3 regions of the Rahnella sp. BIGb0236 genome follow, and region 3 is predicted to be linked to each of the others. Evidence: predicted binding sites of a transcription regulator. Region 3 holds the regulator's gene; each other region holds the start of a gene.
The links. The regulator sigma-54, encoded in region 3, starts transcription at its own class of promoters, with help from an activator protein. The targets are predictions, from matches to a motif close to GTTGGCACANNTTTCGCTNT.

Region 1 (3,242 bases), on a different contig from region 3:
GAACAATGGCCTGATGTAACTGACTGATAGTAAAACGATCAAAGGATGTCATGCGCGGTACACCCCGGCAATTTCCAGACGCGGGTCGAGCGGTAAATCCATCAGCGGCTGCGCCATTTGCGCGATGCGACTGAACTGTACCAGTAATTCCTGACGACGGGCGTCGTCGAGTTCCAGCGCCAGAACGGATTCCATCTGGCGGATATACGCGGCCCAGTCGGTCGCTGCGGGGGTATTTTTCATGCTGCTTCCTTATCAATTCTCATGAGCGAACTCTGATCAAAATCCGGCGGCGCTGCCGTTACTGCGCGGGTCGGAGGCGCCTTCAAACATGCCATTGGTATGGCGGACAATGGCGCCAGCGTGGCCGACGGCTTCGCTGAAATCCGGCAACAGTTCGACGTCGTGACCGCGCTGTCTCAGTCCCGCCAGCGTCGGATAGGCGAAACGGCCCTCCAGTTTCAGTGAGTCCGAACTTTCGCCCCAGGTACGGCCCAGCAACCAGCGCGGACCGCTGATTGCCTGCTGCAAAGACTGACCCTGCACCACATGGCGGATAAACACCGCGGCCTGGGTTTGCGGCTGACCGTCACCGCCCATCGAGCCGTACACCATGGTGCGCCCGTCGTATAAGCGTGCGGCGGCGGGATTGAGGGTGTGGAACGGTTGTTTGCCCGGCGCGAGTGCCAGCAAATGTCCGGCGTCGAGGCTGAAAGACGCGCCACGGTTTTGCCACAACACGCCGCTGCCCGGCAGCACGACACCACTGCCGAACTCGTGATAAATGCTCTGGATAAAGGACACCGCCAGCCCGCTGCTGTCCATCACGCCCATCCAGACGGTATCGCCCGGCCCTTTACCTTTGCCCCAGTCTGCGGCGCTGTGCGGTTTGATGCGGGTGGCGAGAGCGTCGAGATACTGCGGATCCAGCAGATCCTGCGCGTCCTGCGTCATCATGCGTGGATCAGTGATAAAACGGTCGCGCAGGCCGAACGCCAGTTTGGTGGCTTCCACCACGCTGTGAATGGTGGCGCTTTCATCCATGGTTTCCAGCGGCAGGCGATCGGTCAGCCCGAGAATGGCCAGCGAAACCAGTCCCTGCGTCGGCGGTGTCAGGTTGTAGATTTCGCCTTTACTGTGTTTAAGGCGCAGCGGCACACGGCGCTGCGGTTTATATGCGGCGAGATCGGCGCGGGTCACCGGCATGCCGAGTTTCTCCATGTCGGCGGCCATGTTGTCGGCCAGTTCGCCGCGATAGAAACTGTTCAGTCCGTCCTCACACAGCATCGACAGGGTTTGTGCCAGCTGCGGTTGGGTGAAACGGTTACCGGCGCGCGGCACATCGCCGTTAGGCAAAAAGATGTCGGCAAAGGCGCGGAAATCCTTCAGCTCATGTTGTTTGGCGCGGGTGGCGGCTTCCTGCGAGGCGGTGACCGGAATACCGTCAGCCGCATAGCGGATGGCATCGCGCAGCAGGCGGGAGAGGGGTTTCTGTTCGCCACCCAACTCAGCCGACACATTCAGTGCTTCCTGCCAGCCGCCGACGGTGCCCGCAACCGTCAGCGCGGATTTCGGGCCACGATGGGGAATGTGCGTTTCACCGGCGTAGAAATCGAGAGAGGCGAGGGCGCCCGCCGCGCCGCTGGCATCGATAGCCACCGGATTGCCCTGCGGCGGCACAATCAGCCAGAAGCCGTCGCCGCCCAGCCCGTTCATGTGCGGATACACCACGGCAATTGTTGCGGCTGCCGCCACCATGGCTTCGATGGCGTTGCCGCCTTCGCGCAATACCGCAAGCGCACTCTGGCTCGCCAGATGATGAGGTGTGACCGCCATGCCCAGCGGTGCGCTGTTACTGTTAATCATGCGATGTCCTTTTTTGAGACGCTTTTTTTATGCTGCCCGTGCTTGCAGGGTTGAGGGCGCGTAGGGATAAAGTTAAGCAAGAGGTGTTCCACATCGGCAAAAGCCGCCGGCTTTCGCACATAATTTTGCTTGCATTGGCAAGCATAGTGCATGGTATGTTCCGCTGAATGGCTGAAACATTGGTTACAAAAGGGACGGAGATGAAACAGATAGATGAACGTCTGCGTGACCATTACGCAGAACTGACGCCGCAGGAACAGCGGGTGGCAGACTTTATTTTTGCCAGCATCGACGACCTGATGAGTTACAACAGCGCCGAACTGGCGCGGCTCAGCGGCGTATCGAAAGCCACGGTCAGCCGCCTGTTTAAGCGCCTCGGTTATCCGAGTTATCGCGATATGCGTGATGAGATGCGCACCCTGCGCCAGAGCGGGATGCCGCTGACCGACAGCCGCGATGCGGTACAGGGCAACACCTTGTTATCCCGGCACTACAAGCAGGAAATGGCGAACCTCACGCAGTGGATTAACCAGATTGATGGCGTACAGTTTGGCGCGCTGATCACCGCGCTCAGTCAGGCGCGACAGGTGCGGTTGCTGGGTTTTCGTAACAGTTATCCGGTGGCGCTGCACCTTCGTCAGCAGCTGATTCAGGTGCGCGCAGGCGTGATGATGATGCCGCAACCGGGGCAAACGCTGGCGGAAGAACTGGTGGATCTCACTGCGCAGGATGTGGTGATTTTTGTCGCCTTCCGCCGCAGGCCGCGCATGGCGAAGGCCATTCTGACGCAGTTACACACGCTGTGTGTGCCGGTCCTACTGGTGTGCGAGCCACAGGCACAGACGCTTATCCCGCTGGCGACCTGGCATCTGGCCGCGCCGCTCGACAGTGTCTCGGCGTTCGACAGTTATTCTTCTGCCATGAGCCTGGCGAATTTACTCAGTAATGCATTGCTGCACGATATGCTCGCTCAGGGCCGTCAGCGTATTCATCAGATCAGCGATCTTTACGCCGATCTCGACGAACTGGAGCAACGCTGATCCCCGTCTGAGGGGCAAACGGGGCGCTTTTCTGGTGCTCCTGCACAATGACAGTGCGTTACAACATCCCTTTCCTTCCTGCTTTTGCCCTGGTTCAGGGCAAAAAAACCCGCCTGCCGGTTCCGCCACTTTTTATAATTCCTTGTCTCACCGTGACTTTGCGCACATTTTTCCTGCTGCGTGGCTTTTGGCACATTCGTTGCAAAGTTTTAAATATAAGAATCTATCGTTCCAAAAACCTTTCACCGGAGATAATCTATGAACATGAACAAACGGCTGTTGGCATGGGCAGGCGCGGCAATGCTGGTGCTTCAGGCATCCGGCGCGATGGCCGAT
Region 2 (3,242 bases), on a different contig from region 3:
TGGATATTACGCGGATATTTATCGCGCACCGGCCATCCACGATTGCCTCAGCAGATCGCGAGATCAAACTCGGTTAACTCCTTCCTTCAGGCCATCCCAACCGGTGGGATCGCCTGAGATAAAATGCGGCCTCTGTTACATCTCCTCACGGAAAGTTCATCATTTGTTTAAAAGTTATTATAAAATGCGGGCTTCATCGTCTGACGGCGCTGCATTGCCTCCTGCCGTCTGAACTGTCTGCGCTCCTGTTTCTCAAAAATATCAGCGCAACAGATTAATTTTTAGGAGTTTTCATGTCGAATCAGTTCCCGAGCTCACGCCTTCGCCGCCTGAGACAGTCCGAATCCCTGCGCACTCTTTTTCAGGAAACTGAATTTAGCGTCAATGATCTGGTACTGCCGATTTTCGTAGAAGAAGAGACCTCTGAATACGTACCCATCGAAGCCATGCCCGGTGTGCTGCGCATCCCTGAATCCCGTCTGGCGTTTGAAATCGAACGCTATGCCCGCGCCGGTATCCGCTCGGTGATGACCTTCGGTATTTCGCATCACATGGATGCCACCGGCAGCGACACCTGGAACGAAAACGGTCTGGTCGCGCGTATGGCGCGTATCTGTAAAGACACCGTGCCTGAAATGATCGTCATGTCCGACACCTGTTTCTGCGAATACACCTCACACGGCCATTGCGGCGTGCTGCATGATCACGGCGTGGATAACGACGCGACGCTGATCAACCTCGGCAAACAGGCTGTGGTTGCGGCGGCGGCGGGCGCAGATTTCATCGCACCTTCTGCGGCGCAGGACGGTCAGGTACAGGCGATCCGCAGTGCGCTGGATGAAGCCGGTTTTATTGATACCTCGATCATGGCGTATTCCACCAAGTTCGCGTCATCCCTGTACGGACCTTTCCGTGAAGCGGGCGGCAGCGTGCTGAAAGGCAACCGCAAGCAATATCAGATGAACCCGATGAACCGCCGCGAAGCCGTGCGTGAATCGTTGCTCGACGAGCAGGAAGGCGCCGATGCGCTGATGGTCAAACCGGCTGGCGCGTATCTGGATGTGATCCGCGATATCCGCGAAGCCTCCCGCCTGCCACTGGCGGCCTATCAGGTCAGCGGTGAATACGCAATGATCAAGTTCGCGGCACAAGCCGGTGCTATCGATGAACGCGCCGTGGTGCGTGAAAGCCTGGGCGCGATTAAACGTGCGGGCGCAGACATTATCCTGACGTACTTTGCGATGGATATCGCTGAAAACGGGCTGTGATCCCCTTCGTCCTTCAAGCCACCTTGCTGCGACCCGAATGATTTTGGGGTTGAGAACAGTGTTCTAAAAATACAAAACCGGGCAATTGCCCGGTTTTTATTTGCCCGTAAAGGCTACTTCTTCACAATGCCCGCAATATCATTGGTATTCATCAGATGATAATCGCCGTTCATGTCGGTGTAGCTGGTCATGCCGGTATCGCGGTCACGATCGGGTTCGCCGTGGGCGAAAAACTGGTCACCGGATTTGGTGTTGATCACGTAATCACCAGCACAGCCGGTCAATGTCAGCGCCAGAACCGCAGCCGTCAGGCAGGATAATTTCTTCATTGTTCAGTCGTTTCCCTTTGCAATCATCTGCCCGCATTACAAAACAACCCGCCGTAAGAAGCAAAGAATAAAAATGTCACTAAGCGTAATAGTGCGTGGTAACACGAAAATGTGCACCAGTGCGGTGCGATGTGATCCCGTCGTTGTTTCTGTCAGTTGCCCGTAACGCTCGCCTGCCGCTATCTATACTCACATAACCCGTAACATTCTCAGAGGTTCCGTAACACTGGCAGATATTTTGCTTACGTCCTGTACCGCAGAAATTTCTTACCTTTGATGTTTTTACCTTCGGAGAACTTGCGGGAAGGCCTCCGTCCGTTGCTGGTGCGTTAAATTTCAGATTGCTGCTTCAGATGTGTCTTTTTAGTTCCGGTTTACCCTCAAACTCAGTGCTAAGGATCATGATGATGTCGATGAAATTTATGAAAAGTCCTCTTTCTCTTTTGCTGGCAGGTTGTCTGGTCACCGCCTTTTCCGCGCGTGCGGATATTGTGATTGGCGTGGCTGGCCCGTTCACCGGCCCGAACGCCACCTATGGCGATCAGTACTGGCATGGCGCCACACAGGCAGCGGAAGACATTAATGCCGCTGGCGGAATCAACGGCGAGAAAATCAAACTGGTGCAGGGCGATGACGCCTGCGAACCAAAACAGGCAGTCGCTGTGGCTAACCGGCTGGTCGATCAGGATAAAGTGCAGGCGGTGGTCGGGCATTTCTGCTCCTCTTCCACCATGCCTGCGTCTGAGGTGTACAACGACGCCGGAATTATTGCCATCACACCGGGATCGACCAACCCGCAAATTACCGAACGCGGCATGAGCGACATGTTCCGTATGTGCGGACGTGACGACCAGCAGGGGCAGGTTGCCAGTGATTACATCATCGATAAGCTGAAAGCCAAAAAAGTGGTCATCATCCATGACAAGGACACTTACGGGCAGGGGCTGGCGGATGCCACCAAAGCGGCGCTCAACAAGCGTGGCGTGAAAGAAGTGATGTATGAAGGTCTGTCGCGTGGCGAAAAAGACTTTAACGCGCTGGTCACTAAAATCAGCGCGCAGAAACCGGATGTGGTGTTCTTCGGCGGCTGTCATCCGGAAGCCGGTCCGCTGGTGCGCCAGATGCGCGAGCAGGGCGTCCAGGCCACATTCTTCTCCGGTGACTGCATCGTGAACGAAGAAATGGTGACTGCCGCAGGCGGTCCGCAATACACCAACGGCATTCTGATGACCTTCGGCAAAGACCCGCGTCTGATCCCGGAAGGCAAAGCGGTAATCGATAAATTCCGCGCCAGCAAGTTCGAGCCGGAAGGCTACACCTTGTATTCCTATGCGTCAGTTCAGGCCATTGCGGCGGCGTTCAAAGCCACCGGCGGCAGCGATTCCGCCAAAGCCAGTGAATGGCTGAAAGCCAACAGTGTCGATACCGTCATGGGCAAAAAAGCCTGGGACAGCAAAGGCGATCTGAAAGTCTCGGATTACGTGGTCTATAAGTGGGATGACAAAGGCAAATATCAGGAAGTGAAAGAATAAAGGATAAAGCACTCTTATTTGCCATTTTGAACCCGTGTCAGACCGCGCCTTAGCCAGGCGCGGTCACAAAACGAGACTGCGTATTTATGGATTCATTCTTTCTGCAACAGTTG
Region 3 (3,242 bases):
TCGAGTGCCCTCAGGGCAACCGACTTCCCGGAACCGGAACGGCCGCTGACAATCATCAGCACCATGGTGTCACTCCCCTGGCATTCAGTGTTCAGCATTCATTTTCCCGGCACGAAAACCGGGATCAGACGCTATTCGTTTTCAGTCATTATCTGGAACAGTTCTTCGTCGCTTTGCGCTCCGCGCAGACGGCGACACACTGTTTTATCAGCCAATTTCTTAGCAACTAACGATAAGGTGTGTAAGTGGGTTTTACATTGATCTGCCGGAACCAGCAAGGCAAAAAGTAAATCTACCGGCTGATTATCGATGGCGTCAAAAGCGATCGGCTGTTCCAGCTGAATGAACACCCCGACGGCACGTAAAGTATCTTCTTCCAGCTTTCCGTGCGGGATGGCGATCCCGGCACCGATCCCGGTGCTGCCCATACGTTCACGGGTCAAAATGGCGTCGAAAATCACCTGTGGCGATAAATTTAATTGCTTAGCGGCCAGTTCGCTGATGATTTCCAGTGCGCGTTTCTTGCTGGCGCAATGAACGCCACTTTTGGTGCATTCGGCATTGAGCACCGACGTTAATTGCATTGCAGTATCGTTAATCATGTCATCTTTCACTTTTGCGCTGTTTCACCCTTAAAGCTATATCGGCTCGTTTCCCGAAGGTCACAAGCCGATGCCCGAAGGTTTGTAGCACAGGGTTGGCTACATGAATGTCAGTGCTGTTTCAGTTTGTCTTTATGTTTATTCAGCTGGCGGGCCAGTTTATCAACCAGTCCGTCAATCGCTGCGTACATATCCTGATGTTCCGAGGTGGCATGTAATTCGCCTCCATTCACATGCAAAGTCGCTTCCGCAACTTTTTGCACCTTTTCCACGCTCAACACCACATACACCTGATTAATCCTGTCGAAATACTGCTCGAGCTTGGCCAGCTTCGACGTGATGAATTCTCTCAGGGGATCCGTGATCTCAATGTGATGTCCGGTAATGTTGAGCTGCATAATGTCTTCCTTCTCTGTTGAGGTCAAACTAACTGTTTACGTTGGTTTGAGGGCGGGATGGACAAAGACTCTCGGTATTTGGCGACGGTCCGTCGTGCGACCATGATCCCCTGATCGGAAAGCAGGGTCGCTAACTTACTGTCACTGAGCGGTTTTACAGGATTCTCCGCTGCGATTAATTTCTTCACCAGCGCCCGGATGGCGGTTGACGATGCCTCGCCGCCGCTGTCTGTACTGACATGGCTGGAGAAGAAATACTTCAGTTCGAAAATGCCACGCGGGCTGTGCAGGAACTTCTGCGTCGTCACACGTGAAATTGTCGATTCGTGCATTTCTACGGCACTGGCGATATCGGCCAGCACCATAGGTTTCATAAATTCTTCACCCAGTTCAAAGAACGCCTGCTGCTGCTCAACGATGCAGCGCGTCACTTTTAACAGCGTGTCGTTACGGCTTTCCAGACTTTTGATTAACCACTTGGCTTCCTGCAGATTGCTGCGGATAAACTGGCCGTCGCTGTCGCTGCGTGCGGAATTGCCCATCGCGGCGTACTGCTGATTTATCTTCAGTCGCGGAATGCTGTCGGAATTCAGTTCGACCGTCCAGACACCTGACACTTTACGCACCAGCACATCCGGGATCACGTATTCGGATTCACCGGTATTGATCGACTGGCCCGGACGCGGATCAAGAGACTGGATCAGGAGCATCGCTCCTTTCAGTGTATCTTCTTTTAACCGGGTTGATCGCATAAGTGCACGGAAATCATGGTTCGCCAGCAAATCGAGATGTTCGCTGATGATCAGACGGGCTTCGGTGATAAACGGGGTGTCAGTAACATATTGAGAAAGCTGGATCAGCAGACAGTCGCGCAGATCACGCGCCGCCACGCCCACCGGGTCAAAGCGTTGAACGCGCTTAAGCACGGCTTCAACTTCGTCCATGGTGATGTTTTCGTCACCCACGCTTTCAAGAATATCTTCAAGGGAAACGGTGAGGTAACCGGTGTCATCCACCGCATCGACGATGGAGGTGGCAATCGCGGCATCGGTATCGGAAAACGGCGTCAGTTCCACCTGCCACATCAGGTAATCCTGCAGGGTCTGGGTGGTTTCGCCCTGGTAAATCGGCAATTCGTCATCGCTGTAATCATTGCCGGTACCGGACGGCGTGCCTGCGGTGTAAATCTCATCCCAGGTCGCATCCAGCGGCAGCTCTTCGGGCATGTCTTTTTGCTCGAGGGCTTCGCGGGTATCTAATCCTTCGTTGTCGGTGGTTTCCACCGCATCGATTTCATCATGAAGGTCGGTTTGTTCCAGCAGAGGGTTGCTCTCCAGCGCGAGTTGGATCTCCTGCTGGAGCTCGAGCGTGGACAATTGCAACAGGCGGATGGCCTGTTGTAACTGAGGAGTCATTGCCAGTTGTTGGCTGAGTCTGAGTTGCAAACCTTGCTTCATATCTTGGCTTAATTCCGTTGATGAGTGAGAACGGCAACACTTCTGTCAGAGACGGCCTGTTTCAGTTTAAGTTGAAACAGGCACGGTTCCGGCGGCACAGATCACAGACGGAATTCTTCACCAAGATAAACACGTTTAACTTGTTCATCAGCAAGAATGTCGGCTGGCGTGCCGTGGGCGATCAATTTCCCCTGACTGACGATATACGCGCGTTCACACACATCGAGTGTTTCACGCACGTTATGGTCAGTGATCAGTACGCCGAGGCCGCTGTCACGTAAATGCTCAATGATTTTTTTGATGTCGATAACTGAAATCGGGTCAACCCCGGCGAACGGTTCATCCAGCAGGATGAATTTCGGGTTCGCTGCCAGCGCACGGGCAATTTCTACACGACGGCGTTCACCCCCGGACAGTGACTGACCGAGGTTATCGCGCAAATGAGAAATATGGAACTCTTCCATCAGTTCATTGGCGCGATCGTTACGCTGTTCTTTGTTCAGATCATCACGGATCTGCAACACCGCCATCAGGTTATCAAACACGCTGAGACGACGGAAAATGGACGCTTCCTGCGGAAGGTAGCCGATACCGCGACGGGCGCGGGTATGCAGCGGAAGCAGGCTGATGTCTTCTTCATCGACGACAATACGCCCCGCATCGCGCTGAACGATACCCACCACCATGTAAAAGGTGGTGGTTTTACCGGCACCGTTTGGCCCTAATAATCCGACGATTTCACCTGAGTTGACCATCAGGCTGACATCTTCAACGACCTTGCGGCC

Region 1: the regulator sigma-54 is predicted to act here: its motif matches at 1,940-1,959, upstream of EDF78_RS07010 (gamma-glutamyltransferase family protein).
Region 2: the regulator sigma-54 is predicted to act here: its motif matches at 1,823-1,842, upstream of EDF78_RS16890 (branched-chain amino acid ABC transporter substrate-binding protein).

Annotation. Positions count from the first base shown of each region.
Region 1 is NZ_SOAO01000003.1:32,511-35,752, forward strand. Features, by position in the region: gene EDF78_RS07000 (AtzE family amidohydrolase) at 1-52, opposite strand, end outside; gene hpxX (oxalurate catabolism protein HpxX) at 49-243, opposite strand; gene EDF78_RS07010 (gamma-glutamyltransferase family protein) at 280-1,866, opposite strand; gene EDF78_RS07015 (MurR/RpiR family transcriptional regulator) at 2,067-2,906, shown strand; gene EDF78_RS07020 (transporter substrate-binding domain-containing protein) at 3,171-3,242, shown strand, end outside.
Region 2 is NZ_SOAO01000008.1:121,536-124,777, reverse strand. Features, by position in the region: gene EDF78_RS16905 (peptidase domain-containing ABC transporter) at 1-77, shown strand, start outside; gene hemB (porphobilinogen synthase) at 294-1,268, shown strand; gene EDF78_RS16895 (YgdI/YgdR family lipoprotein) at 1,382-1,597, opposite strand; gene EDF78_RS16890 (branched-chain amino acid ABC transporter substrate-binding protein) at 2,005-3,129, shown strand; gene EDF78_RS16885 (branched-chain amino acid ABC transporter permease LivH) at 3,216-3,242, shown strand, end outside.
Region 3 is NZ_SOAO01000010.1:35,802-39,043, reverse strand. Features, by position in the region: gene rapZ (RNase adapter RapZ) at 1-65, opposite strand, end outside; gene ptsN (PTS IIA-like nitrogen regulatory protein PtsN) at 132-614, opposite strand; gene hpf (ribosome hibernation promoting factor) at 713-1,000, opposite strand; gene rpoN (RNA polymerase factor sigma-54) at 1,024-2,457, opposite strand; gene lptB (LPS export ABC transporter ATP-binding protein) at 2,559-3,242, opposite strand, start outside.